One region of the Intrasporangium zincisolvens genome, then DNA from elsewhere that is predicted to be linked to it. Evidence: riboswitches for the same ligand, from Rfam matches in the RefSeq annotation. Region 1 holds a riboswitch; each other region holds the start of a gene.

The links. Region 1 has a riboswitch for cyclic di-AMP ahead of RY076_RS14630 (C40 family peptidase). Riboswitches for the same ligand answer to the same signal wherever they lie in the genome.
Region 2: another riboswitch for cyclic di-AMP. It lies ahead of RY076_RS11880 (C40 family peptidase); the one in region 1 lies ahead of RY076_RS14630 (C40 family peptidase).
Region 3: another riboswitch for cyclic di-AMP. It lies ahead of RY076_RS09115 (C40 family peptidase); the one in region 1 lies ahead of RY076_RS14630 (C40 family peptidase).
Region 4: another riboswitch for cyclic di-AMP. It lies ahead of RY076_RS01850 (CHAP domain-containing protein); the one in region 1 lies ahead of RY076_RS14630 (C40 family peptidase).

The regions. Positions count from the first base shown of each region.
Region 1 covers NZ_JAWIIL010000005.1:69,821-77,013, reverse strand. The annotation lists gene RY076_RS14650 (ABC transporter permease) at 1-801, opposite strand; gene RY076_RS14655 (ABC transporter ATP-binding protein) at 1-1, opposite strand, end outside; gene RY076_RS14645 (CDP-glycerol glycerophosphotransferase family protein) at 960-2,165, opposite strand; gene RY076_RS14640 (glycosyltransferase family 2 protein) at 2,205-3,185, opposite strand; gene RY076_RS14635 (MarR family winged helix-turn-helix transcriptional regulator) at 3,614-4,108, shown strand; gene RY076_RS14630 (C40 family peptidase) at 4,130-4,729, opposite strand; cyclic di-AMP (ydaO/yuaA leader) riboswitch at 4,733-4,871, opposite strand; gene RY076_RS14625 (LuxR C-terminal-related transcriptional regulator) at 5,047-6,045, opposite strand; gene RY076_RS14620 (fibronectin type III domain-containing protein) at 6,417-7,193, opposite strand, start outside.
Region 2 covers NZ_JAWIIL010000003.1:732,160-739,352, forward strand. The annotation lists gene RY076_RS11865 (hypothetical protein) at 1-408, opposite strand, end outside; gene RY076_RS11870 (MFS transporter) at 478-1,869, shown strand; gene RY076_RS11875 (metal-dependent transcriptional regulator) at 1,888-2,589, shown strand; cyclic di-AMP (ydaO/yuaA leader) riboswitch at 2,841-3,043, shown strand; gene RY076_RS11880 (C40 family peptidase) at 3,046-3,795, shown strand; gene RY076_RS11885 (DsbA family oxidoreductase) at 3,907-4,599, shown strand; gene RY076_RS11890 (carboxymuconolactone decarboxylase family protein) at 4,607-5,233, opposite strand; gene RY076_RS11895 (hypothetical protein) at 5,368-5,580, opposite strand; gene RY076_RS11900 (cupredoxin domain-containing protein) at 6,043-6,867, opposite strand.
Region 3 covers NZ_JAWIIL010000003.1:124,223-131,415, forward strand. The annotation lists gene RY076_RS09090 (acyl-CoA dehydrogenase) at 1-306, opposite strand, end outside; gene RY076_RS09095 (TetR/AcrR family transcriptional regulator) at 506-1,246, opposite strand; gene RY076_RS09100 (MMPL family transporter) at 1,317-3,515, shown strand; tRNA gene RY076_RS09105 (tRNA-Gly) at 3,585-3,658, opposite strand; gene RY076_RS09110 (FBP domain-containing protein) at 3,746-4,243, opposite strand; cyclic di-AMP (ydaO/yuaA leader) riboswitch at 4,695-4,831, shown strand; gene RY076_RS09115 (C40 family peptidase) at 4,835-5,434, shown strand; gene RY076_RS09120 (CapA family protein) at 5,472-7,175, opposite strand.
Region 4 covers NZ_JAWIIL010000001.1:400,884-408,076, forward strand. The annotation lists gene RY076_RS01825 (AAA family ATPase) at 1-162, opposite strand, end outside; gene RY076_RS01830 (S1C family serine protease) at 203-1,216, opposite strand; gene RY076_RS01835 (CHAD domain-containing protein) at 1,325-2,257, shown strand; gene RY076_RS01840 (potassium channel family protein) at 2,317-3,171, shown strand; gene RY076_RS01845 (GNAT family N-acetyltransferase) at 3,181-3,756, shown strand; gene RY076_RS01850 (CHAP domain-containing protein) at 3,871-4,623, opposite strand; cyclic di-AMP (ydaO/yuaA leader) riboswitch at 4,719-4,923, opposite strand; gene RY076_RS01855 (alpha-mannosidase) at 5,214-7,193, shown strand, end outside.

The DNA.
Region 1 (7,193 bases):
TCAGATCTCCTTCAGCACGGCCGGCTCCATGCGCTTGAAGACGACAGCGCCGATGAGCAGGAGCAGGACGGTCATGACGCACGCCGAGGCGACGGACAGGAGGTTCATCTCGCCCCGGAAGAACCCGGACCGGAACAGCTCGAGGATGCCGCTCATCGGGTTGATCGCCAGGATGTCGCGCAGCGTCTTCGGGGCCATGTCGGCGCTGTAGAGCACCGGCGTCGCGTAGAACCCGAGGCGCAGCGCGATGCGCACGACGCGGGCCATGTCGCTGACGAGGACGGTGATCGGCGCGAGGATCATGCCGATGCCGACCGAGAGCAGGAAGGTCAGCACGAGCGAGACCGGCGCGAAGACGATCGTCCAGTGGATGTGCGTCTGCCCGGTGATGACGTAGAAGATCGTGAAGGCGACGATGACCGGCAGGCTGAGGACGAACTCGACGCCCTTGGCCATGACGACCCGCACGACCCACAGCTCGCGCGGCAGGTTGGCCGATCGGACGAGCCGTGACTCCGCGAGCAGGGCCCGGGAGGTCTCGGACATGTTCTGGGCGAACCACTGCCAGAGGAACAGGCCGGTGATGAGGTGCAGGAAGAAGGGCTGGTTGCCGGTCTTGCGGGCCTGGAAGATCAGGGTGAAGACGACGAAGTACACGAGCGCCATGAGCAGCGGGTCGAGGATCGTCCACAGCCACCCGAGCCAGCTGCCGGCATAGCGGACGCGTAGGTCACGTTCGACAAGGGTGCGCAGCACCTGCCGGTTGGCCGTGAGGCCGCGGAACTGGGACACGCCGATCATGCGCGCAGACCACCTTCTCCTTCGTGCGTTCGGGTCGTTCGTCGGCGGGGCCGGAGGCCCCTTCCGGGTCGTCACGGCGGGCACCGCGGCGGTCGAAGGCGGGGGTGTCACCCGCCTGACCCTCGCCGCAGTCTAGGGGTGCGCGCCGTGGGGTGCTCTCAGGTGCGGGCCAGCCTCGACTCGATGAGCTCGGTCGACGCGGCGACGAACCGTGCCGTGGCGGCTCCCGGCGAGGTGTCGCCGAAGTAGTGGTGCACCACGGCGGCACGGGCCTCGTCGGGCTGCGCGACGGCCGCGTCGAGGACCGCGACGATGCCTGCCGCGTCGGCCGCCGCCACGAGCGGGACGCTCGTGTTGAGGCGCGTCGGCTCCACCTCGGCGCTCGGCGAGCTGGGCCGGGTCAGCACGAGCGGCTTGCCCGTGGCGAGCCAGTCGAGAGCCACGGCCGACACGTCGGTGATGCACGCGTCGAGCGCGCCCAGGTGCCACCCGAAGGCGGTGTGGGTGTCGACGAGGTGGTGGGCGCTCGGGTCGGCGGCGTTGGCCTGCTCGACGAGGGCCGAGAGCCGGGCGGACGCGGCGCCGTAGGAGCGCTGGAACGCGCCGGAGCGCGGGTGCGGCCGGTAGACGACGCGGAAGCGCGGGTCGGCGAGCAGCGCCGTGAGGATGGCCTCGCCGTGGGTTGCGATCGACCCGTAGGCCATGCTCGCGCGGTCGCCCTCCCACGTCGGCGCGTAGAGGACCGTGGTGCGGCCGTCGGCGGGCAGGTGGGGCGCCGGGTACGTCGTGTCGTTCTGCGGGCGGCCGATCTCGACGGCGCGCGCAGGGACGTCGAAGTCGACGAGCGCGCCGCTGAGCCGCTCGGCCGCCGCCTGTCCGGCGATGAAGACACGGTCGTAGGCCTTGAGCTGGTTGCTGGCCATGTACGACTTGTCGCTCTCGCCGTGGCTGACGAAGACGTGCGCAGGCGTCGCGAAGCGCAGCATCTGGAAGTTGCGGACGTTCTGGTTGACGTAGAGGACGAGCCCGATCTCGTGGTCGGCCATGAACGACTCGATCTCGGTGACCCGGGGGGCGTGCAGGACCGGCAGGGGGCACTCGTCGAGCAGCATCAGGGTCGTCTCCGGCATCCGCGAGATGACGACGACCGGCTGGGTCTTCGCGAGCTCCTGCAGCGGCGCGTACCACTGGCGGATCTGGTAGAGGTTGACCGGCTCGTCGGAGAAGTAGACCGCGCATCGGAACGGCGCGTCGGCGCCCGGCTGCAGACCCTCACGGGTCAGGCGGGTGGCGAGCCGGCGCTTGGCCAGCTGCCGCATGAGGGCGTCCCGGGCGAGGGCGGCCGCCTCCTTGGCATGGTCCATCACGGTGTCGGTGTCCTTCGTGGCAGCAGGTGGGAGGGCTCAGCGCGTCAGGCGCCGCGGGCTCGTCAGGAACCCTATGCCCCACGCCCAGTGCATCGTCGCGAGCACGACGGGCAGGGTGGCACGGGTGCGGGGCGACTCGCCGCCGGAGATGGCCAGGCCTCCCGCCGTGACGCCGGCGACGTAGGCGGCCGGCACCACCCAGGCCGGGGCCCAGAAGAAGCCCACGACGGTCGCGGCGGTCGTGACGCCGACCATGACCGGCGGCGCGAGGTAGCGGTGGTTGATCGTGCCCTCGTGGTGGCGGGCCACGACGCGCCGCCAGCGTCCGTAGTGGAAGTACTGCTTGGCGAGCGCGGAGACCGACGCGCGTGGCCGGTAGGTGACCTTGAGCTCGGGGGTGAACCACACGCGTCCGCCGGTCTCACGGATCCGGTGGTTCATCTCCCAGTCCTGGGCGCGGGAGAAGTGCGGGTCGTAGCCGCCGACGCGCTCGAGGGCCGTGCGCCGGAAGACGCCGAGGTAGACGGTGTCGGCCTCGCCGGCCTCCCCGCCGGTGTGGAAGCGGGAGGCCCCGACGCCGAGGGGGCTGCGCATGGCGCAGGCGACGGCGCGCTCGAAGTCGGTGGTGCCACGCGCGTCCATGATGCCGCCGACGTTGTCGGCACCGACGCGCTGGAGCTCGGCCACGGCGCACGAGACGTAGTCGTCGGGGATCTCGGCGTGCCCGTCGACGCGGACGATGACCTCACCGCTCGACGCGCCGATCGCGGCGTTGAGACCGTCGGGGGTGCGCCCGCTCGGGTTGCGCACGAGCCGCACCCGGGGGTCCTCGGCGGCGAGCGCGTCGGCGACCTCGTCGGTGCGGTCGGTCGAGGGGCCGAGGGCGAGGACGACCTCGATGGGGCCTGAGTAGTCCTGCGTCAGGATCATGGCGACCGCGTCGCGCAGGTGCCGCTCCTCGTTGAGCAGCGGCATGATGACGCTGACCGGTGGGGTCAGCTGCGTCGACGCGTCCACGCTGGCGGGTCCTTGTCCTCTGGTCGTCGGGCCGGAGGGTGGTCCCGGCGCTCGGGCTGCGCTCGCGTCCCCCGTCACGAGCGGCGACCAGACTACTGGAGGGGCAGGGGGTCCTCGACCGCGGTGACGGCGAGGCGCGCACGGCGCGGCGCGCACGACGATGCCCGAGGTGGGGCGCCGCCCTCGCGAGGGGAGGCGGCGCCCGCCACCTCGGGCCCCCGGTGACGTGCCGCAGCGCCGCGGACACGAAGCACGCTGCTCGACCTCGCGTCCAGGGGTGACGCGGACCGCGGCCACGGCCCGGGTGCCCCCGGCGCTGCACGACCCACGATAGGGCCAAATCACGCGATCATCAAGCAGTTCGACCATCACGTCACTTGTCGGTCCACCTGGTCGATGATCGAGCCGCCTCTCGCTAGGTTGGCTCCATGACGCCGACCCGTACGCAGACCAGCACGCAGGACCGCGCCGCGGCCACCGCCGCCCTGCGCGAGCTGATCCTCGCCGGCGAGCACTACCGCCTGGCAGCGGCCGCGCATCTCGACCTCACGGTCAACGAGAGCCGCGCCGTCAGCTACCTGCTGGCCCGCGGCTCCCTCGGCCAGACCGAGCTGGCCCAGGCGCTGGGCCTGACGACGAGCTCGACGACGACCCTCGTCGACCGGCTCGAGCGACGCGGCCTCATCGAGCGGGTGCCCGACCAGGTCGACCGGCGTCGCAGCACGGTGCGCATCCCCGAGGCCGGGATGGCACAGGTCGGGCAGGTCCGCGACTGGATGCCGCACACCCTCGACACCCTCGACCCGGCGACGCTCCCCCAGGTGACCGAGGTGCTCACGACGATCGCGGACGCCCTGCGCAGCGTCGCCGCCGAGATCCACGCCGCCGGACCGAGCACGCGCGGCACGCGCCGGCGGCACTGACCCACCGCCGACGCGTCGGGCTCAGCGGACGCGTCCGGCGACCCAGCCGCTCGTCCAGATGCGGACCAGCTCGACGCGCTTGCCCGGCTTGGGGGCGTGCCACACCTTGCCCGAGCCCGCGTAGATGCCGACGTGGTAGGCCTTCCCGGACCGCATGAAGAAGATGAGGTCACCCGGACGCACCCCCGAGCGCGAGACGCGGGTCGTGTCGAGGCGCTGGGCGTTCGCGGTCCGCGGCAGGTCCTGGGCCAGGCGCGCGTCGTAGACGTAGTGCACGAGCCCGGAGCAGTCGAAGGCCGTGGGGCCGGCGGCGCCCCAGCGGTAGGGCTTGCCCTTCTGGGCGGCCGCGACCCGCACGGCCCGGGTCCCGAGCGGCACGGCCGCCGTCGAGGCCAGCGAGAGCCGGACGTCGACGCGGTCGCGGTCCTGGGCGGCGTCGGACGCGTTGGCCCAGGTCGCCGTGTCGGCTTCGCGGGCACTCGTGTCGAGGTGGCCGGCCGGCGTGGGCGGCGATGCGGCGACGGCACCGAGTGCGCCGACGGCCAGCAGCGGCGCGAGCAGCAGGCCGGCGCCCAGGCGGGAGCGAGGTTGGCGCGCAGGGGTGCGAGCGATGGCGGGCATGGCGAATTCCCTTCCCACGCCTGCGAGGTGAGCTGTCGGGTTCGGGCGGAAGATGCCCGGCCGCGCATGGCGGCTTCACCCCAAGTCCGGCACAGGGCCGGACGCGAGTGGGTCCCCCGTTCCTGTCCGGTGAGGTATGAAGGCGCGCCCCCGGCGGACAGGACTCGGCGGACCGGGGCGCCGCCCCGACGTCGTGCCGGGGCGTCATGTCACCCGGTCCGGGATCCTGGGCTCCGCGTCGTGGCGGGCCTGCCGGGCCGGGTTCCGAACCAGAGTAGGTCGGGGTGCCAGCCCTGTCCGCGTTTCGGCGAAATGCGTCAGCGCGGAGGCGCGACCCGCCCGACGAGCCAGCGCAGCTCGCTGCGGTGCTGGAGGCCGAGCTTGGACAGCACGGAGGCCATGTGGGTCTTCACCGTCGCGGTGCCGATCCCGAGGGCCCGCGCGACCCCGGCGTTGCCCGGGTCGCCGTCCGGCCCGGTGACGATCTCGACGACGGCCCGCTCGCGCGGCGACAGCACCTCGAGGGGGTCTGCTGCCGCGGCTGCGCGGTCGCCCGCCTCGGGGTCGTCGCCGGCCTGGTGGCCGAGACGCGTCACGAGGGAGGCCTGCACCTCGAAGCACCGGCGCCCCAGGGCCGCGAGACGGTCCTGGACCGCCGGGTCGGAGGGATCCTGGGCCAGCCGACGCCGTACCTCCTCGATCTCGGCCGCCATCTCGGTCAGGGCCGTCGCCGTCCGGTTGACGCTCATGAGGACGCCGGCGCGGCCGGAGTCCTCGAGCTCGGGGTAGACGAGCGGCAGGTTGAGCCGGCGCTCCGGCCGGGCCGCGAGGACCCGGTCCAGGACGAGCCCGGCCAGCCACTCGAGGGCGGTGACGACCTCGTCGCCCATGGAGTCGGGTGTGTCCGAAAGGGCGCCGAGCAGCCCCACGACGCCGTCCTCGCCGAGCATCGGCACGACGACGGCATCGGCCGACAGGTCGTCGTCGCCGAAGCGGACCCCGCGGTTGAGCAGCGCCCCGCCGTCGTCGCGGTGGCGGTAGGGCCGCTGCGAGGCCAGCACCCAGGCGACCACGCCGCCGGGGCCGTAGGTCAGGGTGCCGGTCTCCTCGTAGGCACCGTTGCTGAACATGTACGGGTAGGAGATGCGCCGGTCCCGCTCCCGGACGAGAGCGACGTAGAAGTCGTCGACCGGCGCCAGTGCACCCACCGCGGCGCGGCAGGCGTCGTAGACGGTGAACACGTCGCCGCGCTCGGCCTCGCGGATCATCTGGTCCGCGTGGCGCAGCGCCCGCACCGCGGCATCGGACAGCGCCATGACCGCTCCTCCCCCTGACCCCGACCGCCGACGTCCGGTCGGTGACCGAACGTCGCGCTCGGGCGCCACGCTAGCGGCGGGACGCGCGCGTCGTGACCGGTTTCGCGGCATCCGCTCCACCCGGGGACGACCCCCGGATCACCCGGCGGCGGATGCCGCACACCGCCCGTCCGAGGGCATCCTGACCGGGGCCGGCCGCGGGCGGCCGGTCGACCGTGCGGGTCCAGGGGTCCGTGCGGCAACCGGTCGGGCCGCGCCGGTCCGGGGGGATGAGGCCTTTCGGGGCCACGGCGCAGGTCGCCCGGTCCTCGGCGGACGTGGAGGGACGTCGCGGACCGGGCCACCCGGCGTCAGGAGCTCGAGACGTCGCGTCAGCCGGTGCGGAAGGCGGTGAGGGCTGCCATCCACTGCCCGCCCCCGGTGCCGCTCGCCGCGTACGGGCCGGCCGTCGTCGCGCCCCGGTAGGCGGTCGCGAGGTGGTCGGTCGACACGCTCAGCGTCGGCAACCCGGTCCAGCCGGCCCCCCAGGCCGGTACCGCGCTGCTCGACTCCATACCGGTCACGGCAAAGAGCTCGTCACCGGCGGCCGACGTGGTCACCGACCCCGAGCTGAACGCCGTACCGGTCCCCGTCGCCCCCGCACTGACGTCGACCCCCGTGACGCCCGCCAGCTCATCCACGGCCAGGTGTGTCTCCGCGGACGACCCGTAGGTCACCGTCACCGTCGCGCCCGCCGGCAGGGCACGCACCCCCACCGCGACCGCCGTCACGACTCGGTCCCCGGCCGACCCGTCGTTGACGTCACGCACCACCACGTAGGTGTTGCCGGCCGAGTCCTTCACCGACACCGCCGCCGTCACGCTCGTCGTGGACAGGAGCACCGCGACCACGACCGTGTGGCCGGCCGCCACCCCGGCGGCCCCGACCGTCACCGTGCTCGTCGTGCGGGCCGTCGACGCCGTCAGCGACCCGACCCGGCCGACGTAGCCGGCCGCCACCGGCGCTCGCGGCGTCGCGGAGGCCTCGTTCGACGACGGCGAGGTGCCGATGCCGTTGACCGCCGTCACGCGGTAGAAGTAGGTGGTGCCGTTCGCGACGCCGGTGTCGGTGAAGCCCGTGCCGGCGACGTTCGAGGCCACCGGCGTCGA
Region 2 (7,193 bases), on a different contig from region 1:
CAGCGCGAACGCGTAGTGGTCGGGCCACACGAGGGACGCGGCCGCGAGGAGCACGGCGACGACGTACGCGACGACCCGTCGGCGTCCGCTCAGCCCCACCCGGGCCACGAGCGCGACGACGCAGAAGCCGAGAACGGCCTCGGCGCGCCGGGCCTGGGTGCCGAGGACGTGCTCGGCGAGGCGCAGCAGGCTCGTGCCGGCCAGGAGCACCGCGAGGCCGCTGACGACGTCGCGCCGGGCGATGACGGGCAGACGGCCGACGAGGTAGCGCAGCTCGAGCAGGACGGCCAGGGTGCCGAAGAGGATGAGGCCGATGACGGCGGTCGCCACGGGAGAGATGAGCGCGACGACGAGAGCGGTGGCCGCTGCCACCGCCAAGGCACCTGTCGCCCGCTCGCTCGTCGTCACGGCCCCCATCGTTCCGTCGGCCGGAACGACCCGGCCACCTGAGTAACCCGATCGTTAGGGTCCTGTGGCGTGACCGAGACTCAGGGGGAGCGGAACGGCGGGCCCGGGCCCGAACCGGGACATACCGGACGCGCACCGCGACGCCCGGCTGACGCGTCGGAGGGAGAGCCGGTCCGGCTGCGCGCCATCGCGCTGTCGGCGTACGGGCCGACGCTGCTCGGCTCGACGGGCGCCGGCGCGGTCGCGCCGATCATCGCCGTCTCGGCCCGCGAGCTCGGGGCCTCGCTCGGCGTCGCGGCCCTGCTCGTCGGGACGCTCGGCATCGGGCAGCTGCTGGGAGACCTGCCGTCCGGGGCGCTCGCGGCGCGCATCGGCGAGCGGCGGGCGCTGCTCGTGGCGGCCGTCGTCGAGGCGGCCGGCATGCTCGTGGCGGCGCTGGCCGGCTCCGTCGCCGCGCTCTTCGCCGGCGTGCTCGTCATCGGCCTTGCCGGTTCCCTCTTCGGGCTGGCCCGGCAGGCCTACCTCACCGAGGCGGTGCCGGTCGCGATGCGGGCCCGGGCCCTGTCGACCCTCGGCGGCGTGCACCGCATCGGCTACTTCATCGGGCCGTTCCTCGGCTCGCTCGTCATCGCCCGGTGGGGCATCGAGTCGGCCTACGTCGTCGGCGGCGTCGCGAGCGTGGCGGCGTTCCTGCTCGTGCTCGTCGCGCCCGACATCACCGCCGGCCACGACGTCCACGCGGGAGGCCGGGGGAGCCCTGGCGTCGGGGGTCGGGCGCGCGCCCCGCGCTCGGTGGCGTCGGTGCTCCTCGAGCACCGGCACGTGCTGCTGACCCTCGGCACCGGCGCCATGTGCGTCGCCGGTGCGCGGGCGATCCGTGAGGCGCTCGTGCCGCTCTGGGCGGAGTCGGTCGGGTTCAGCCCGGCGCAGACCTCGCTCGTGTTCGGCGTCGCCGGCGCCGTCGACATGCTCCTGTTCTACCCGTCGGGCTGGCTCATGGACCGGTACGGGCGGGTGGCCGCCGCGGTGCCGAGCATGCTCGTGCTCGGGCTCGGCATGGCGCTGATGCCGCTCGCCACGTCCCTCGTCGCCGTGACGGCGGCCGCCACGGTGCTCGGCATCGGCAACGGCCTCGGCGCGGGGCTCATCATGACCCTCGGGGCCGACGCGTCACCGGCCGACGGGCGCGCCCAGTTCCTCGGCGGGTGGCGCCTGTGCGCCGACCTGGGAAGGGCGGCGGGCCCGCTGGCGTTGTCAGCCCTGACGGCCGTCCTGACCCTCGGCGCGTCCGCTGTCGTCCTCGGCGCGGCGGCGCTCCTGGGCGCGGGGTGGCTGCGCATCTGGGTGCCGCGCCACGACCCGACGCGTCCCCTGCGGGGGCGCGACGCCGGCACCGCGGGAGGAGCCGCGGGAAGGGCGGCGGAAGCAGCGGCGGGAGGGGCGGCGCCCGAGGCGTCCTGATTCTGAGAAGGTATGACCGTGACGGACCTGATCGACACCACCGAGATGTACCTGCGCACCATCTTCGAGCTCGAGGAGGAGGGCATCGTCCCCCTGCGCGCACGCATCGCGGAGCGTCTGGGCCACTCCGGCCCGACCGTGTCGCAGACCGTGGCCCGGATGGAGCGCGACGGCCTCGTCGCGGTGTCCGGCGACCGCCACCTCGAGCTGTCCGACCACGGCCGGCTCCTCGCCACGCGCGTCATGCGCAAGCACCGCCTCGCCGAGCGGCTCCTCGTCGACGTCATCGGCCTCGAGTGGGAGTACGCCCACGACGAGGCGTGCCGCTGGGAACACGTCATGTCCGAGAAGGTCGAGCGCAAGATCCTCGGCCTCATCGAGGGCGGCCTCGAGTCTCCGTACGGCAACCCGATCCCCGGCCTGCACGAGCTCGGCGTGTCCGAGGACGCCGCGTCGGGCTTCCTCACCGGGCTGACGGCGCTGACCACGGCGGCGGGCGCCGAGCCGGCCGTCGTGACGATCCGCCGCATCGGCGAGCCGGTGCAGGTCGACCCCGAGGCGCTGGCCCTGCTCACCTCCGCCGGTGTGCTGCCGGGGGCGCGCGTCCGCGTCGTCCGCGAGGGCGGCCGCGTCGTCGCCGTGAGCGAGGCCCCCGGTGCCGGTGAGGGCGTGTCGCTGCCCGACGAGGTGGCCGTCCACGTCTTCTGCCAGGCCGCCTGACCCGGTCCCGCTGCCGGGCCGGCGGCCCGGGCCATGGGTGCGCCCGCGGGCGTGCTCACTGGACGGACGCGTCCGGCCTGTCCGTTATGCCCGTTTCTCCCCGTCGGATTGTGCTGGGACTGTGGGGATTTCGGGCGGCCTCGGATGATCCGGTGAAAAATCCGTGGAAATCGGCGGGCTCTCGGGATGACAACTCGCGAGGATCTTGGGTAGCGTGAGCCCCGCTCGCTCTCCCCGTCGGGCGAGTGCCACGGGTCGAACCGCCTAATCCTGCCATCGACCCGGGGCCCCTGCACGATCCGCATGGCAGGAGCGGGGGAACCACCTTCGGGCGTCTCCGGACGTCCTCGGGGTGAAGCCCTCCGTGGACCGCAAGGTCCGAGCGAAGGCCGGGCGAGCAGTACCTCAATCCGCCCGAACCCGACAGCTCACCTCGTAGGCGTCGAGAGGTCAAACGTGGCTCAGAACGTTACCGGGCGCCACCGCGCCCCCGGGCGGTTCAACGCGATCGCCGAGCTCAAGCTCATCGCCAAGGAGTCTGCTCAGCCCGCCGTGAAGGGTGCCGCGATCGTGGCTGCCTCCGGCGGCCTCGTCGCCACGTTCGCCGGTCCGGCGAGCGCTGCCGACGGCTCGAGCACCGCGGCACCGTCGGTCGTCGGTCCCCAGGTCGGCACGCTCAAGGCGACCAACGCCCTCTCCTCGATCGGCTACGCCAAGCCGGCCGCGAAGCAGGCGACGGTCAAGCCGGTCGTCATCAAGGACGTCAAGCTCGAGAAGGAGCGCGCCGCCGCCAAGGCCGCGGAGGACGCCCGCCAGCAGGCGGCCGACCGCGCGTCCCGCTCGGCCTCCCGCGTGTCCCTCGACCCGGCGCCCACGGCGTCCGGCATCGTCGGCATCGCCCAGTCCTACTTCGGCGTCCCGTACGTCTACGGCGGCACGAGCCCGTCGGGCTTCGACTGCTCGGGCTTCGTCCAGTACGTCTACCGCCAGGCCGGCGTCTCGCTGCCCCGCACCGCGTCGCAGCAGCAGGCGTTCACCACGTCGGTCAGCAACCCGCGCGCCGGCGACCTCGTGTTCTTCGGCTCGCCCGCCTACCACGTGGGCATCTACGTCAGCCCCGGCGTCATGATCGACGCGCAGCGTCCCGGCACGACGATCGGCTACCACTCGATCTGGACCACGCCGTCGGGCTACGGCCGCGCCTGAGTCGCAGCCGCACCACGCCACGTACCTCCGTCGCGCCCCCACCCACCAGGGTGGGGGCGCGACGTCGTTCGGGGTGGCCGCCCGAGGTCAGTGCCGTGGTTGGATGAGGTGATGACCGTCCAGCCTGCTGCAGAGTCCACGACCCTCATCGAGCTCGACGTCTGGGCCGACCTCGTCTGCCCGTGGTCCTGGATCGCCAAGCGCCGGATCGAGGCGGCGATCCACGCCTTCGAGCGTCCGCACGACGTCACGGTGCGGCTGCGCGCCTACGAGCTGGACCCCGAGTGGCCGGCCCGGCGCAACGAGCCGGTCCCCGACCGGATCGGCTCCCGGCCCGACGAGGAGGCCGAGGCCGAGCGGGCTCTACGCGCGCACGCCCACGAGGTGGCCGAGGCCGACGACCTCGTCTTCGACCTCGACTCCGCCGTCACGGCCAACAGCTTCGACGCGCACCGCCTCGTTGCCCTCGCGCGCGAGCTGGGTGGCCCGGCGCTGCAGTCGGCGGCCGTGGAGCGGTTCTTCTCCGCGCACTTCCGCGAGGGCCTGCCGCTGGACGAGCCGGAGGTGCTCCAGCGGCTCGGCGCCGAGTGCGGCCTCGACGAGCGGCGCGTCGCCGCGGTCCTTGCGTCCGACCACTACTCCGGCGAGGTCCGGGCGGACGAGAAGCAGGCCCGGGACCTCGGCATCACGGCGACGCCGTTCGTTCTCGCCAACGGCTTTGCCGCCGTGCCCGGGACTCGCCCGGTCGAGGAGTACCTGGCGCTGCTGCGCGGGGTGGCCGTGCAGGGTGGTGACCGGGCCTAGGGCTCGTTCAGTCCCCGACGCTCGTGGCCGAGGGTGCGCCGGCGCTGGGGCGGCCGAACGACACCGCGGCGCCGACCGGCGTCGAGGCCGCCGAGCGCAGCTGGGCGTCCGGCTGCGCGCCGAGGGCCGCGTTGACCATCGAGAAGGCCCGGCGCAGTGCCACGAAGACCGTGATGGCGAAGATCTGGCGGTCATCGAACCCGGCCGCACGCAGTGGCTCGAGATCGGCGGGGGTCGTAGCGTTGGCGTCCCGCGCCACCGTGCGCGCCCACGCGGCCAGCACCGCGTCCGCGGGGTCGAGCGCCGCGTCGTCGCCGCTCAGCACGGCTCCGGCGACGTCGGGTCCGGCCTCGCCGGCGAGGCGGTTGCCCCACGCGAGCGCGCAGTAGGAGTCACCGGCGGTGGCTGCGGCGGCGCTGACGAGGATGCCCCGCTGCCGGAAGCTCAGCCCACCGATGCGCACCATGTCGGCCAGCAGGGCGAAGAGCGTGTCGTGCGCGGCGGGGTCGTGGGCCCAGAGGTGCGACAGGTTCATGACGAAGCCCTGGGTGTCGAGGTCGCCCTCGAACGCGCTGCGGACGTCGTCGGTCAGGGGCGGTTCGGTGAGGAAGCCGTGGGCGGGGTCGGTGGCCATGGCGTGCTCCGTTTCGTCGTGCGACGCCCTCACATCGTGGCACGCGTGGACGGGGCGGGGGAGTGGTGCGGTGGGTCGGCCCGCCGTCCGCTGCGTCGGGCCCTCTCCCTGCCGACCCGTGGGACCGGTAGGTGTCAGAGAGCGGGGGCCGGTGCCGGTGTGGGGCTCGCCGACAGGTCGATGCTGACGTCGACGGCGCGCAGCTCGCGAACGAGCGCATCCTCCCGGGCGGTGAGCTCGGCCAGGCGCAGCGCGTCGGTGCGGGTGCCGGCCCCGAGCGAAGCCCAGCGCACCTGGTCCTCGACGCGGGCCAACTCGGTGACGATCGCTGCGACGGTTCTGCTCATAGGCTGCCCGTACCCACCAGGGGTACCACCGCAACAGGCTGTCGGCGACCCGTCGACGGCGGGCCAGGGGGCCACGCAGATGCACGCGCGGGTGCGGCGGGGTCGACATGATGAGGCTCGTCCCGCCGCGTTTCGGGTGGCCAGATCCGGGAGGTGAAGCCTAGGTCCCGGGAGAGCGCCGCGGCGGGACGAGCAAGTGTGCAGGGGTCCGGCCGGAGCTGATGCTGACCTGGCCGCTGTTTCGACCCTTAGTTCACGGTGACACACCTCGTGTCGTCGTGGGGGCTTGGATTGCTGCGACTTCCTGCAACTCGGGGCGAGTCGGCCGGGCGCGCGCCGGGATCGTCGTGGATGCTCCCTCGATGTCCCTTTTGCGCGCGCGCCCGGTTGCGAGGCATCCGGTCCTGCGTGGGTGGGGCGGTGTCGGCGCACCGCCCCACCACGCGTCGTCCTCCGACTCGCTCAGTGGTCGTGGTGGTGGTGGTCGCGCGTGACGACGACCGTGCCGACCATGCCCATCCCGTCGTGGAACATGCAGATGTACGGGAAGGTGCCGGCCTTGTCGAATGTCACCCGGAAGTGCGTGCCGGGCCCGGCAGTGGGCAGGACGCCCGAGCTGAGGGCGCCGCCCGTGAAGTGCGTCGGGTCACCGACGGGGATCGGTGCCGCCGGCTCCGGTCCGAAGGTGACCGTGTGCGGCACGGGATCGCCGTTGTTCTGCGACCAGTCGAAGTCGACCGTGTCGCCGACGTGCACGCGCACGGTGGTGCGGATGAACCGCATGATCATGAACATCCCGGCCTCGTCGACCGCTCCGACGAACACGTGGTGGCGCGACGACTCGTGCCGGAGCTCGGCGTAGAGGCGGTTGCCGTCGTGAATCATCTGGGCGCGGCCGGCCCGGAACTGCCAGTCGTAGAAGGACTGCCGGTGCGGATACGGCGTGCCCGCGGGTGCCACGTGGACGACGCCCTTCATGGCCTGGCCGTGGACCAGGCAGTAGTACACGTAGTCACCGGTGCCCTTGAACTTCAGCTTGTACGACGTGTAGGTCGCTGGTAGCTCGGAGAACTGGATCGTCGACAGGACGCCCGAGTTGCGGTACTGGCCTGGAGCCCAGATCGAGTGTTGCGGCGTCGGCATCGTCTGTGCCGCGTTCGTCGGATCGAACGGTGGCGGCAGCTGTCCGACCGGCAGGAACGTCACGGTGTGAGGCTCCATGGAGTCGGCTGTCCAGCGCACCGTGTCGCCCACGTTGATCCAGATCTCGCCGGGCAGGAACTGCATGCCCTGGATCGCGCCGTTCGGCGACTGCGCGCCGACGTGCACTCTCCAGGTGGTCGACTCGTGCTCTCTCGTGTGGGCCCCTGCGCTGGTCGCCGGTGCCAGGAACGCAGCTCCGAGCAGTACCGCCCCGACAGCAGCCAGGAACGTCCGGAATCTCTTGGATGCGTGGTTCTTCATTGGTCCTCCAAAGGCGCGGAACAGTGCCCTTCGGCGCCCCGAAGGGCGAGTCCACGCTAGGGAACCCGCATGACGTCCACAGAGGAACAGGAACATCCCAGACGCCCTCCACCGGGCTCCCAGCGGGGAGCGTCCTTTGGCCCCACCAT
Region 3 (7,193 bases), on a different contig from region 1:
GCCGAGCTCGGCCGGCACGTCGAGGTTGCCCCAGTCGCCGTCGACGTACGCGCGGAAGCTCTTGCGGAACGAGTCCGGCATCGTGACGCTCTTGGTGGCCGGGTCGTAGACCGGCGGGTTGCGGTCGGAGTCGAGGAGGCTGTCGGCCAGCTCGTGCTCGGCGAGGCGCGAGACCTCGCGCAGGATGTCCTTGGCGGCGTCGACGTCGAGGTCGCCGTAGATGCCCTGACCGAGGATGTCGCCCCGGCCGAAGACCTCGAAGAGGTTGAACTCGAGGTCGCGCACGTTGCTCTTGTAGTGGCCCATGGGGTCCTCCACCGTTCTGTCGCTGGGACCGTCGGTCGGTCGCGGGAGTCTGTGGACGGTCGCTCGGTCGCCACGCGCACTGCAGCGGGCGCACCAAGTTACTGGCCGGTCACATCCATGATGCTACCGACCGGTAATCAACGCAAGAGGGACCTTCGACACGTCGGGTCGAAGGTCTGGCGTCGTGGTGCGCGCCGGACTAGGGGGCGCCGGCCTCATCGCGGTCGGCGAGGCCGAGCATGACGAGCAGCTCGGCCAGGCGACCCTCGAAGAGCTCCTCGGCGTCGTCGATGGCCCACCGGAGATGGCCGAACACCTCGGTGGCCACGGCCCCGTAGAGGCTCTGCCAGCAGTACACGTAGAGCATGGCCGCGGTGATGTCGATGGGCAGGCCCACGCCCTTGACGAACTCGTCCAGCTGTGCGCGGACCCGCTTGGGGATCGGGCGGTTCCACCGCATCCCGTGCCCCTCGCGGTCGATCTCGGCGAAGACCTCGAGCCACACGAGGGCGAAGCCCTGGCCGCCGTCGGCGGAGCCGTGCTTGTCGTCGTGGTCGACGACGACGCCGGGGATCGGGGCACCGAAGAGGAGCGAGAACTCGGGAACGTGCGACAGGGCCCAGTGGCGGAACGCACGGGCCGTGTGGCACAGCCGCTCGGCGGCGCTCGCACCCGTCCGCTCGTCGCGGGCGGCGTAGAGGTGGGCGCCGAGCTCGCCGTAGAGGTCGACGCAGACCCGTCCGAGGAGGGTCTCGCGCGAGTCGAAGTAGCGGTAGATCGCCGGGGCCGTCATGCCGACCCGCTCTGCGACGGCGCGGACGGTGACCGCTTCGACGCCGCCCTCGACGAGCAGCTCGCGCGCGGCGTGGCTCAGCTCGGCCTGGGTCGCGGCGAAGAGTCGCTCGCGGCGGGTGGATTCGGTCTTGACGGCGTCCGGCACAGGAGAACTATAGTTGATCGCGCTAGTTAACGTTGTTCACCAACACGAGCAAGAGTCATCGGAGAGAACCATGTTCCAAACCTTGGGTCGCGTCGTCACCGACGGCCGACGCGTCGTCGTCGCCCTCGCCGTGCTCGTCGCCGTCGCCGCCGGCGCGTACGGCCTCGGTGTCTTCGGCTCCCTGACCAACGGTGGCTTCGACGACCCGAACAGCGAGAGCGGCCGAGCCGCGACGCTGCTGGAGTCGCGCGTCGCCCGCACCTCACCCGACCTCGTCGTCCTCGTCGACAGCCCGCAGCGCACCGTCGCCGACCCTGCCTACCGATCCGCCGTCGAGTCCGCGCTGGCCGCGCTCCCGGCGTCCGACGTCGTGGCCACCCACACGTACTGGAGCACCCGCAGCGACGCGTTCGTCGCGCCCGGCGGCCGCACGACCTACGCGGCCGTGACGTTGCGCGACCCGCAGGTCCTCACGGGGGACGCCGCGGCCGTCGACACGCTGCGCGCCCGACTCGCCGACGCCGGCTACGGCGTCCGGCTCGGCGGCCCGGCCGCCGCCAACCTCGACATCTCCGACCGCGTCGCCGCCGACATCGGCCGGGCCGAGTCGCTGTCGATGCCGATCCTGCTCGTGCTGCTCGTCGTCATCTTCGGCAGCGTCGTGGCCGCCTCGCTGCCGCTGCTCGTCGGCGGCCTGTCTATCGTCGGTGCCTTCGCGGCGATCCGTGCCGTCACCTCGTTCACCGACGTCAGCATCTTCGCCATCAACCTCGTGACGATCCTCGGTCTCGGACTCGCCATCGACTACGGCCTGCTCATGGTCGGGCGCTTCCGCGAGGAGCTCGCCGCGGGTCACGACCGCTTCGCCGCCACCCGTCGCACCGTGGCCACTGCCGGGCGGACCGTCGCGGTGTCGGCCGCCACCGTCGCCGTGGCGCTGTCCGGCCTGCTGCTGTTCCCGCAGACCTTCCTGCGCTCCATGGGGATCGGCGGGATCGCGGCGGTGCTCATCGCCGCGGTGGCGGCCGTGGTCGTCCTGCCCGCCGTCCTCGCGATGCTCGGCAGCCGCGTCGACCGGTGGTCGCTGCGCCGGTCGCACCGGGTCGAGCGCGGCACCGGGTTCTGGTCGCGCCTCGCCGAGCTCGTCATGCGGCGCCCGGTCGTCTTCCTCGCGTCGGGCCTCGCGGTCCTGGCCGTGCTGGCCGCGCCCTTCCTCGGGGTGCGCTTCGGCGGCGTCGACGAGCGGGTGCTGCCGGCCGAGGCCGAGACGCGCGTGGTGAGCCAGGTCCTCGCGCGGGACTTCGGCGTCACGACGACCGACCCGGTGGTCGTCGCCGCGACGCTCGACGCGCCCGTCGCGTCCGCCGAGGGGCAGGCTGCCCTCGGCCGGTACCTGGCCGACCTGCGCCGCCTCGACGGCGTCACCGGAGCGCAGGTCGTCGGCGCCGACGGTGACCTCGCGGCCGTGTCGGTCACGTACCGCGGGGAGTCGCTCGACCAGCAGGCCAAGGACGTCGTGGCCGGTATCCGCGGGCTGCACAGCGACGGCGTCCGGCAGGCTCTTGTCACCGGCCCGACGGCCCAGCTCATCGACCGGCTCGACTCCATCGGCGCCACCCTGCCGCTCATGGGTCTCGTCGTGGCCGGCGCGACGTTCCTGCTGCTCTTCCTCGCCTTCGGCTCGCTGCTCATGCCGCTCAAGGCGATCCTGCTCAACCTCGCCACGCTCGCGGCCACCCTCGGCGTCGTCACGTGGGTCTTCCAGGAGGGCCACCTGTCCTCGTGGCTCGGCTTCGAGTCCACCGGGTTCGTCGAGGCCACCCAGCCGATCCTCGTCATGACGCTCGTCTTCGGCCTGTCGATGGACTACGAGGTGTTCCTCCTGTCGCGGATCCGCGAGCAGTACGACCGCACCGGCGACAACCGGGCCGCCGTCGCGACCGGCATGCAGCGCACCGGCCGGATCATCACGTCCGCGGCCCTGCTCATCCTCGTCGTCATCGGCTTCTTCTCGGCATCGTCGATCACCTTCATCAAGCTCATCGGCGTCGCGATGATCGTCGCGATCGTCCTCGACGCGCTCCTCGTGCGCATGGTCGTCGTGCCGGCGACGATGCGGTTGCTCGGCGATGCGAACTGGTGGCTGCCCGGCCCCCTGGCACGCGTCTACGCCCGGTTCGGCATCCGCGAGGAGGGCGGCACGCCAAGCGAGCCGGGCGCGTCGGGGTCCGAGTCGACGCCGCGCCCCGACCCCGTTCCGGTGGGCTGAGCCGACCCACCGCGCGAGCGGCCGCAGACGCACGAAGGGCCCGGTCACGAGACCGGGCCCTTCGTCTACTGGAGCAGGCGGCACGAATTGCACGTGCGTCTTCCTTCTGGAAGAAGGCTGTTCTGCTACTGAACTACACCTGCGAGGGCGTCGGCCCACCGTAGCGGACGTCCGCCCCGACCGTCCAACCCGCCACGCCCCGACGTGCGGATGCCGGGCGGGCTGGGAGGTCAGCCGTGCCGGACGCGCCGCGCGAAGGCCGCGGACCGCGTCCGCAGCTCCTCGACGCGCCGGTCGACGAGGGCGTGCGGGTCGAGGCCGCCCTCGAGGGCGTTGGGCAGGCGCCGCACGTGGGTGGAGCAGCTGAAGTCGGCGTGCACGAGCGTGCCGAGACTGTTGCCGTCACGGCCGGCGGCGCCAGCGCGGCGGGCGACGAACAGTGACACGTCGCTCGTGGCGAAGACGTCCTCGCACCACGCGCACATGGCGCTGCGGCCGCCCTTCTTGTCGCTCGCGCGGAGCACGAAGCCGATCGGTTCGTCGTCGACGGGGACGACGACGTAGGCCCGCTGCGGGTTGCTGCGGTCGGTCCAACCCAGGTAGTCGAGGGCGTCCCAGTGGTCGATGGTCAATGACTCGAAACGGTTCGGCAGCGGAGCCTGCTTCGCCTCCCGGCGCGAGCAGTTCACGAGCGATGCGCGGATCTCGTTCTCGGACAGTGGTTTCACGGTGGTTCCTTCATCGTGCGCGTGCGGGCACGACCGGATGACCCGGCCGGCCGGGTGGATGGGGGAGAGGTTCAGCGGTGGAACCGGTCCGCTGAGCAGGCCATGCGGCCACCCACCTCTCCGCGGGGGTCTCCCGCTCACGACGACACGACAACACGACGGCCCCGCATCCGCGTTGCGAGGCGTCGTCCATGGTGCGACGGATGCCTGCGTCGGGTCCACCGGGTTTCCCGCTGTGGCGTTTCCCGCACGGAGGCCGACTCGCCGTAAAGGCGACGAATCGGGCTGTCGTTCTGTCGACTTCGCACCGAATTGGGCTGGCAACTGTTGACCAAGGTGGGGACCTGCCATTCTCCCGGCTCCGAGTGTCTGTCACCGTCGACTGGAGTTCATCGCCCGGGGTCTTCCCCGGGCGGCCCGCCGGGCGCCGAATCCTGTCCGCCGGTGGGGCAGTCGGGCAAGACCGCGGACAGGAACGGGGGACCCACTTCCGGGCCGCACAGCCGGCCCTTGGGGTGAAGCCGCAGCAGCGGCCGGGCATCTTCCGTCCGAACCCGACAGCTCACCTCGTAGGCGTGGAAGGGATCCCCCATGTCCACCACCCCTGCACGTCGCATCTCCCTGTCCTCGCTCGCCCTCACGCCCCTGCTCGCCGGCGCCCTCCTCGTCGGCACGGGCGGGGCGCCACCGGCCTCCACGACGGCCCCGCCCTCCGCGGCCGGGGCTGCCACGACACCGGCCACCGGAGCCGCGCCCGGAACGGGCGCCACCGGTCGGTCCGCCACCGCGGTGCGCACCGTCTCGGTCGCCTACCTCACCCCGACCGCGGTCTCCATCGCCCGTGGCCAGAGCGCGGTGCGGATCGCCGCCGCCCAGCGCGGCAAGCCCTACCGGTGGGGCGGCGCCGGGCCACGGTCGTTCGACTGCTCCGGGCTCGTCTACTACGTGTACAAGAAGCGGTTGCACGTGCAGCTGCCGCGCACGGCGAACGCCCAGCGGCTCAAGACGATTCGCATCGCCAAGTCCAGCGTCCGGCCGGGAGATCTCATCTTCTTCATGTCCCACGGCCGGGCCTACCACGTCGGCATCTACGCCGGACACGGCAAGATCTGGCACTCGCCGCGGCCGGGTCAGCGTGTCAAGCTCCAGAAGATCTGGACGTCGCAGTGGCGGGCAGGCCGCATCCGCTGATGACCGCTCGTCGGTCGACATCCCCCTCACCGACGCGTCAGCGACGGTAGTCGACCGACGAGTACTTCAGGACGCGCTGGAGCACGTACCGGCCATCGCCCTGCGGGTCCAGGAGCGCCGGGCGCGCCTGGCGGATCATCACCGTGGGGCGCATCCGGACGTTGACGAGCGTGGTGCCTCGGAACGAGAGGTCGAGGATGATGCCCTCCTGCGTCTCCTGCCACCAGCCCTGGCCGAACAGGTAGTTGCCGGGGCTGGACAGGACGACGCCGACGCCGCCGGCCGCACGCCTGCCGAGCAGCAGTGGCCCGGCGACGTGGGTGCCGGAGCCGATGACGTGGTCGCAGCCGGCCTGGGCGAACCAACGAACCTGCTTCTGCTGCAGGGGCCAGAGGTCGTCGTGGTACTCGGCGCCGCCCCACCACTGCGGGTTGCACACGACGAGGTGGGCACCCCCGGCCCTCGCGCGCTTGACGCCCTCGACGATGTTCGCCCGGGTGATCCAGGGGACTCCGGGCGTGGTGCGGTCGGCGCGGGCGACGCCGGCGACGTCGTTGACGGCGACGAACCCCACGCGGAGGCCGGCGACGTCGACGAAGGCCGGGCGCAGCGCCTCGTCGAGGTCCATCCCGAGCCCGGTGCGGGGGATGTGGTACTGGTCCATGAGCCGGAGCGTCGAGCGAATGCCGCGAACTCCCTTGTCGCTCATGTGGTTCGCAGCGAGGTACACGACATCGAGGCCGAGCGTGTCGCGCCAGCGGGGGAGGACCGCCTCGGGCACGCTGAAGACGGTCGTCGTCCCGAGCTGCGGCGTGTAGTCGCGGTCGGCGACGATCGGGCACTCGTGGTCGGCGATCGCGACGTCGGACTGGCGCACCACCCGTGGTGTCGCGCCCCGGTTGCCGGTGTCGACGGGCTGCACAGTCCGGTAAGGCCGCTCGTAGGGCGGGTCGACGACGGCCGGACGCGCGTACCGCGCGGTGCCGCCCTCGAAGACCCAGTCCCAGCCGCGGCCGCGGGCGACGGCCTGCGTCGCGGCCCCGCGGTCGGAGCACAGGCTGCCGAGGTTGGTCATCGTCCAGACCGTCGAGGCGTCATAGGCCGTCCAGCGCGGGTCGAGCGCGCCCGACGCCGAGGAGGCGCCGGTCGTCGCGGAGCCCGAGACGGGGTAGCGCAGCGCGCGGGCAGCCTTGTCGCCGAAGAGGTCCGGGCCGAACATCCCGTACGGCCCGGGGCCTGCGATCGAGAGCACCTTCGTCGCTGGTTCGACGAGCCCGGGTGGCAGCAGGGCGACGCGTCCGGGGGCGGCACGCACGACGTCGACGATCCGGGCGGCGTCGGTGCACGGGCCGCGCGGGCTCATCACCGGGCGCGACACGGTGACCCCGCACGGCACGACGAGCGAGCCGCGAGCGGCGAGCGAGCGCAGCTCGTCGAGCGTCACGGTCGCCTTGAGGTTCTGCAGGCCGGTGACGACCGCGAGCGGGAACGACGCGGGAACGCCGCCGGGGCCCGTCGTGACCGGAGGCTCTGGCGCGGAGGGCAGCCCGGGGCCCGTCGTGGGCGTCAGCGGCGTCCTGCCCGTAGCCGCTGGGCGCGTCGGAGCGGACGGCGTTGCGGCCCCACTCTCAGGCGGGACGCTGCCCGGGGCGGGTCGGCCGGACGGGGTCTGGCCGGAGCAGGCCGCGAGGGCCGCCACGAACGCGACGGCCGCGGTGCGGAGCGCCCCTGCCCTTCCCACGAGCCCAGCGTAGGCGCG
Region 4 (7,193 bases), on a different contig from region 1:
CTGCCCGACGATGGTCCGCTTGACCTCGTAGAGCGCCTGCTCGAGGAGCCGGTGGTCGGCTGCGGTGTCGGGCGCTGCGTCGGGCGCTGCGTCGGGCGCTGCGTCGGGCGCCGTGCCGGTCGCCGAGTCGGGCTCGGAGGCGGGGCGGTTCTCGTCGTCCATGCTGTCTCCTGGTCTCGTCGGGCTGGTCTCGTCGGGCTGGTCAGTGGGGCGGGCTCCCGGCGGCGCTGCCGGCTGTCGCGATGGGCACGGCGAAGCCGATGCCGACGAACAGCGCCTGGTCGGTGGGGTTCGCCAGGCCCGTGACGATGCCGACGACGTGCCCCGCCGTGTCGAGCAGCGGTCCACCCGAGTTGCCGGGGTTGACGGCGGCGTCGAACTGGATGAGGTGCTGCAGGTGCCGCCCGTCCGGCACGGTGACCGTGCGGTCGAGCGCCGACACGACGCCGGCCGACAGCGAGTCGGTGAGCCCGAGCGGGTGTCCCACGGCGAAGACCGGCGCCCCCACCTGCACACCGCCGCCGAGGACGGCCGGCACGACGGTGCCCGGCAGCCGCGTCGGCACCAGGGTGGCGATGTCGTTCTCCGGCTGGCTCTTCAGCACCCGGGCGGGTGAGCTCGTGCCGTCGGCGAACTGCACGGTGATGGTGCCGGCCCCGGCGATGACGTGGTTGGCCGTCAGCACCGTGCCGGCGTCGTTGACGACGACACCGGCGCCGGTGCCCTCCTCGGTGCCCGTCGACGTCGTCGTCCGCGTCGAGACGACGACGAGCGAGGGCTCGATCGCGCGGTGGGCCCTGGTGGCGTCTGCGGGCGCGGCGGCCTGCTCCTCGCTGTAGGCCTGGAGCCCGCGCTGGACGCTCGCGTCGACGTCGCGCTGGGTCAGGGCGGGCGGTTCAGGGGGCCGCGTCAGCGCGAAGGTGAGTCCCGCGCCCGCGATGAGCAGCACGACGAGCACCGCGACCCAGACGCGTCGGGGCACGTCGCGCAACCGGGCGAGGCGGCGCGTCGACCCGGGTGGCGGGTCGGGGTCCGCCGGCGGGGGGCCCGGGGGCGGGGCCATGAGCGGCGACGCGTACGGGGCCATGAGCGGGGACGAGTGCGGCGACGTGGGCGGGGATCCGCGCTGCGGCGCGACGCCGGGCGTGGACGCCGACGGCGCGGCACCGAGGGAGCCGGCCGGATGCACCTTCGGCGGATCGGTGACCCGTGCCACCTCTCGACTCTACGTTCCGCAGCCGCGACCGTGCAGGCGTCTGTCCACGGTTCACAGGGTCCGTCCGTTCACCGGTCTCCGGGCGCCGCGCGGGGGTAGACAGGACCTGTGCCCCCACCGCCAGCGGTCCCCGACCCGCCCGACGCGGGGCAGCGGTGGCGGCCGGGCCGCGACGATCCCGCCGGGGAGCTGCTGCGCTGGTGGCTGGACGAGCAGGTGCGTGCGGTCCGCGCCGCCGAGGGGCCGGGTGGCGGGGCGCCGGACGTCCACGACCTCCGGGTCGCGATGCGTCGGGCCCGCAGCGCACTGGCGACGTTCCGCCCCCTCGTCGACGCGTCCCGCACCGAGCCGCTGCGCGCAGAGCTGCAATGGGCGGCGTCCGAGCTGGGCCGGGTGCGTGACGCCGAGGTCGTCCTCGAACGCGTGGCCGCCCATGCGCCGGCTGCTGCGGGCATCGACGGCGCCGAGCTCGCCCGTCGGGGGCACCGGGCCCTGACGCGAGCCCTCGAGCAGGACCTCGAGAGCCGCCGCCCCCACGTGCTGGAGGTGCTGGCCTCGCGGCGGTACCGTTCGGCCCTCGCCGGACTCGAGGCCCTCGCCGCCGACCCGCCCCTCACGGCGCGGGCCGCCGACCCGGCCCGACGCGTCGCCCGTCGCCGGATCCGCCAGGAGGGCGCCCGCTTCGACCGTCTCGCCCGGGAGGCGCTCGCCGAACCCGACACGGACGGCCGCGCCGCCCTGCTGCACGACGCGCGCAAGGCGGCCAAGCGCCTGCGCTACGCGGCCGAGGCCGCCGCACCGGTCACCGGTCGTCGCGTCGTGCGCATCGCCGAGGCCGCCGAGCACGTCCAGGAGGTCCTCGGCGAACACCACGACACCGTCGCCACGAGGGTCGCCGTCGCCGAGGTGGCCCGGGCCGGCGATGTCGCGACGGCCTTCGCCGTCGGCCGCGTCCACTCCCTCGAGGAGGCCGAGGCGCTGCGTCTGGAGGCGGTGGCCGAGGTCGCGGTCCGGCGCCTCCACCGCCGATCCGGGGTCTGAGGCACGCGCCGACGCCTATTCTCGGAGCGCAGCCCTCGCACCGGACGCAGGAGGCAGCCATGGACGAGCCCGTCGGTCGCCGGAGAGTCCTCCTCGACCGCTTCGACCTCGTGCTGCTGTTCGTCCTCGTCGCGATCGTCACGCAGTCGCTCGTCGACGTGCGCTTCTCCTACACCGGCCGGTTCATCACCCACGCGGTCACTGGTGCGGCGCTCGTCGTCGCGACCCGCGCCTCCGGGGCGTCACGCCGCATGTGCCGGATCATGGACTGGTTCGTCGGTCTCAGCGTCGTCGGCAACCTCGTCATCATCCTCTTCGAGGCCGTCCCGGGGGCCGCGCGGCCTCCGGCGGCGATCCAGCCCGACGCGTTCTGGTGCCTCGCCGCCTTCGTGACGCCGGTCCTCTGCGCGGGCCGCCTCGTGTGGCACCAGCGGGTGACCCTCCAGACCGTCCTCGGCGCCGTCGCCGCCTACCTGCAGCTCGCGGTCGCGTACTCGCTGCTCTTCCAGACGATCGACGCGTGGACTCCCGACGTGCACTACTTCGGCGAGAACGTCTCCTCGACCGTCTACATGTACTTCAGCCTCACGACGATCGCGACGCTCGGCTATGGCGACTTCGTTCCGGTCACCGAGGTCGGGCGCCTCGCCGCCATGTCCGAGGCGGTCATCGGGCAGGTCTACCTCGTGACCTTCGTGGCGATGGTCGTGTCGCGCTTCGCCGCCGAGGCCCCGGGCAGCAACCGACGCCGGCGGCGCTGGTTGTCGGAGGAGCCGCAGCCCGACGAGACACGTGCAGGCGAGGAGGAGGCCCGCGAGCCGCGGGCCGGCGAGCGGCTGCGCGGGGGACAGTCGGGTGAGGGCCGGCCGGGCGAGGGCCAGCCGGATGACGAGCGGCCGGGCGGCGCGCCCTAGCATCGCGACATGCCGACCGAGAACCCGCCGCACCCACCCCATCCGGGGCGCGCCTCCCGGGTCGTGCGTGACGCCACGGCCGCCGACGCCGCCGACTGTGCGCGCATCTACCGGCCCTACGTCCTCGACACGGCCGTCACCTTCGAGCTCGAGCCGCCGGCCGAGGCAGAGGTGGCGGCCCGGATCGAGGCCGCCGTCGCGACGCACGCCTGGCTCGTCCTCGAGGACGGCGGCGAGGTCGTCGGCTACGCCTACGGCGGGCCGTTCAAGGCCCGTCCGGCCTACCGCTGGTCCTGCGAGGTGTCGGTGTACCTCGACCCCGCGAGCCACAGGACCGGTGCCGGCCGGGCCCTCTACACGGCACTGATCGAGCGGCTCACCGAGCGCGGCTACCGGATGGCGGCGGCCGGCATCGCCCAGCCGAACGAGGCGAGCAACCGGCTCCACGCGTCCTTCGGGTTCGAGCCGGTCGGTACCTACCGCAGGGTCGGCTGGAAGAACGGTGCGTGGCACGACGTCGCCTGGGTGCAGCGGTTCCTCGGCGAGCCGCACGTCGGCCCCGAACCGCCGCCCGAGCCGCGCTGAGCCCATCGGCCTGCAGACCAGGCCGGACCGCCCGGGTGGCGGCCTCGGACATGCAGAGAGGGCGGGGACGACACGAAGTCGTCCCCGCCCTCTCTCGCGGGCGCACCGGTCAGGTCACGGCGCGTAGATGTACTTCATCCCCGCCTTGTCGGTGACGGTGCGGGTGTTGTAGTTGTACGGGCCGGCCATCGCGTTCATCTCGATGATGGTGACCTGGTCGCCGTTGACGGCCGTGACCCAGGCGACGTGCCCGACGCTGCCCGAGCCGTTGACGCCGGGCTGCATGACGACGATCGAGCGGGTGCGCGGCGTGCCGCTGACGGTGTAGCCGGCGGAAGCGGCGCCCGAGGCCCACTCCATGGCGTTGCCGGTCCAGCCGCCGGGGTAGTAGCCCTCGGACTGGTACCACTTGTTGAGGGCGCCCCACGTGCACTGGCCAGCGGTGGCCCAGTTGTGCGACGAGCGCATGCCCGACGACGCGCTCGGGACCGAGCCGTTGCTGTTCGACTTGACCGAGACGGTGCTGCTCAGCAGGGACTGACGCGAGGCCTCGCGGGAGGCCCGCTCGGCAGCGGCCTTGCGGTCGACGGCGGCCTGGCGGGCCTTCTCGACGACGACGTCCTCGATGACGGCCGGCTTGGCCTTGGCGGTGCGCTGCGCGACGGCCTGCTGCACCTGCGGCTGGAAGCCGATCTTCGACAGGGCCGTCGAGGGGGCTGCGGCTCGCGTGGCGGCCGGGCCGACGACGGCGGGGGAGCCGAGAGCGGTGACGGCACCGTTGGCGGCCTTGGCCTCGTCGGCGCTGGCCGGACCCGCGAAGGTGGCGAGGATGCCGCCGGTGGCCGCGACGATGGCGGCGCCCTTCATGGCCGGCTGAGCCGACTCACGGGCGAGAAGCTTGAGTTCGTTGAGGGGATTGTGGCGTCCTGGCGCACGGTGGCGCCCGCGGATGATCTCAGTCATGTACCTCTCCGCGCCTACGAAGTTAGCTGTCGGGTTCGGGCGGAAAGGTGCCCGGCTCCCTCCCGTGCCGTGTGTCGTGCTCGGCCCGGATGGGTACTTCACCCCAAGGACGTCCGGAGTCGTGGTGCCGGACGCCCGGAGAAACGTGTGGTTCCTCCGCTCCTGTCACAAGGTCTGATCTCACGTTCAAGGCGGTGACAGGACTAGGCGGTCCACCTCGTACGCGCCCGGCCAGGGGGGCCGGACTCCCGGAACTGTAGACGACTCAACCGGGCAATGTCACGCCGAGGTAACGGGGGCGCGTCGGATTCGTCCTTGAATGAGTGCATGGGCGGCCTTTACCTGGCCTTTACCGTGGCCTGATTGTGACGCAGGTCACACTGGGGTGTGGCCATTCTGCCTTCACGGGGTCATGACGTCCGGTAAAAGCCGGCGTCGCGGGTGTGTCGTGCGGGAACGGCTCGCGGCAGCCCTCGTCTGGCTAGGGTCGACGCGTGTTCGACGACAGCTCGCACGTGCTCGCCCGCTCCCGCCGTGTGCTCGCCGAGCACGTCCTTCCTGCGGTACACCGCGACCGGACGCCCCTCGCGGTGTCGGCCTGGCACGCGCCGGGCGAGCCGGTGCCGGTCGCCGAGGCGCTGGCGGCGCCGCACGAGCCGGTCGGGCCGGGCACGCCCTGGGGTGAGCCGTGGTCGACGTGGTGGTTCGAGATCACCGGGGCAGTGCCCGACGCGTTCGCCGGGCAGTGCGTCGAGGTGGTCGTCGACCTCGGGTTCCGCGGCGAGGGGCCCGGCTTCCAGGCCGAGGGCCTGCTCCACGACGCCGCCGGCACGCCGCTCAAGGGCATCCACCCGATGAACCGCTGGTACCGCGTCAGCCCCGACGCCGCCGGCGGCGAGCCGATCCACCTGCACCTCGAGGCCGCCGGCAACCCGGCCGTCATGGAGCACGGCTTCCGGCCCACCGGGCTCGGCGACCTCGCGACGGCCGGCGACGACCCGCGCTACGTCCTCGGCCGCATCGACGTCGCCGTGTTCGAGCCGGAGGTCTTCGGCCTCGCCATGGACCTCGACGTCCTCGTCGACCTCGCCGGCGAGCTGCCCGAGCGCGACGCCCGACGCCTCGAGGTGACCGCCGCGCTCGACGACGCCCTGGCGGTCCTCGACGTCCACGACGTGCGCGGCACGGCCGTGGCGGCCCGGGCCGCGCTCGCCGAGGTCCTCGCGGCGCCGGCCGCGACGAGCGCCCAGCGCCTCACCGCGGTCGGCCACGCCCACATCGACTCCGCGTGGCTGTGGCCGGTGCGCGAGACCGTGCGCAAGTGCGCGCGCACCTTCGCCAACGTCACGGCCCTCGCCGCCGACTACCCCGAGCTGGTCTTCGCCTGCTCGTCGGCGCAGCAGTACGCGTGGACCAAGGATCACCAGCCGGCCATCTGGCAGCGCATCCTCGACGCCGTCGAGGCCGGCACGTGGGAGCCGGTCGGCGGCCAGTGGGTCGAGGCCGACGGCGTCATGCCGAGCGGTGAGTCGCTCGTGCGCCAGCTGCTCCACGGCCAGCGGTTCTTCGAGCGCGAGCTGGGCCGACGCTGCGCCGGCGTCTGGCTGCCCGACTCCTTCGGCTACGCGGCGGCCTACCCGCAGATCGCGCGGCTCGGGGGCGCCGAGTGGTTCCTGACCCAGAAGCTGAGCTGGAACGACACGAACACCTTCCCGCACCACACCTTCTGGTGGGAGGGCATCGACGGGTCGCGCATCCTGACGCACTTCCCGCCGGCCGACACCTACGAGAGCAAGCTCGGCGGCGCGGACGTCCACCGCTCCGGTCGCCAGCACCTCGAGAAGGGCCGGTCCCGGCGGGCGCTCATCCCGTTCGGCTTCGGCGACGGCGGCGGTGGTCCCGAGCGCGAGATGCTCGAACGGGCCCGCCGGCTCCGCTCGCTCGAGGGCTCGCCCGCCGTCGACGTCGGCACGGCGTCCTCGTTCTTCGACGCCGTCCGCGAGGAGTACGCCGACCGCGCCCCGACGTGGGCCGGCGAGCTCTACCTCGAGCTGCACCGCGGCACCCTGACGAGCCAGCGCGCCATGAAGGCCGGCAACCGCGGCTGCGAGGCACTCCTGCGCCAGGCCGAGCTGGCGTGGACGCTCGTCGCCCTCCGCGGCCTCGGCGAGTGGCCGGCCGAGCGGCTGCGCCTCGTGTGGGAACGCCTGCTGCTCCTGCAGTTCCACGACATCCTGCCCGGCAGCGCCATCGGATGGGTGCACCGCGAGGCCCGCGAGGACTTCACGCGGTTGACGGCCGAGCTGCGCGCGCTCGTCGCAGAGGCCCTCGACCTGCTCGCGGGCGAGGACGCCCGTCGCCCCGGGCTGCTCAACGCCGGGCCGCTGCCGCGTCGGGAGGTCGTCGAGGTCGTCGGGGCTGGTCGCGACGGTGGCGAGGTCGCACTCGTCGAGGTGCCCGCGCTCTCCGTCGGC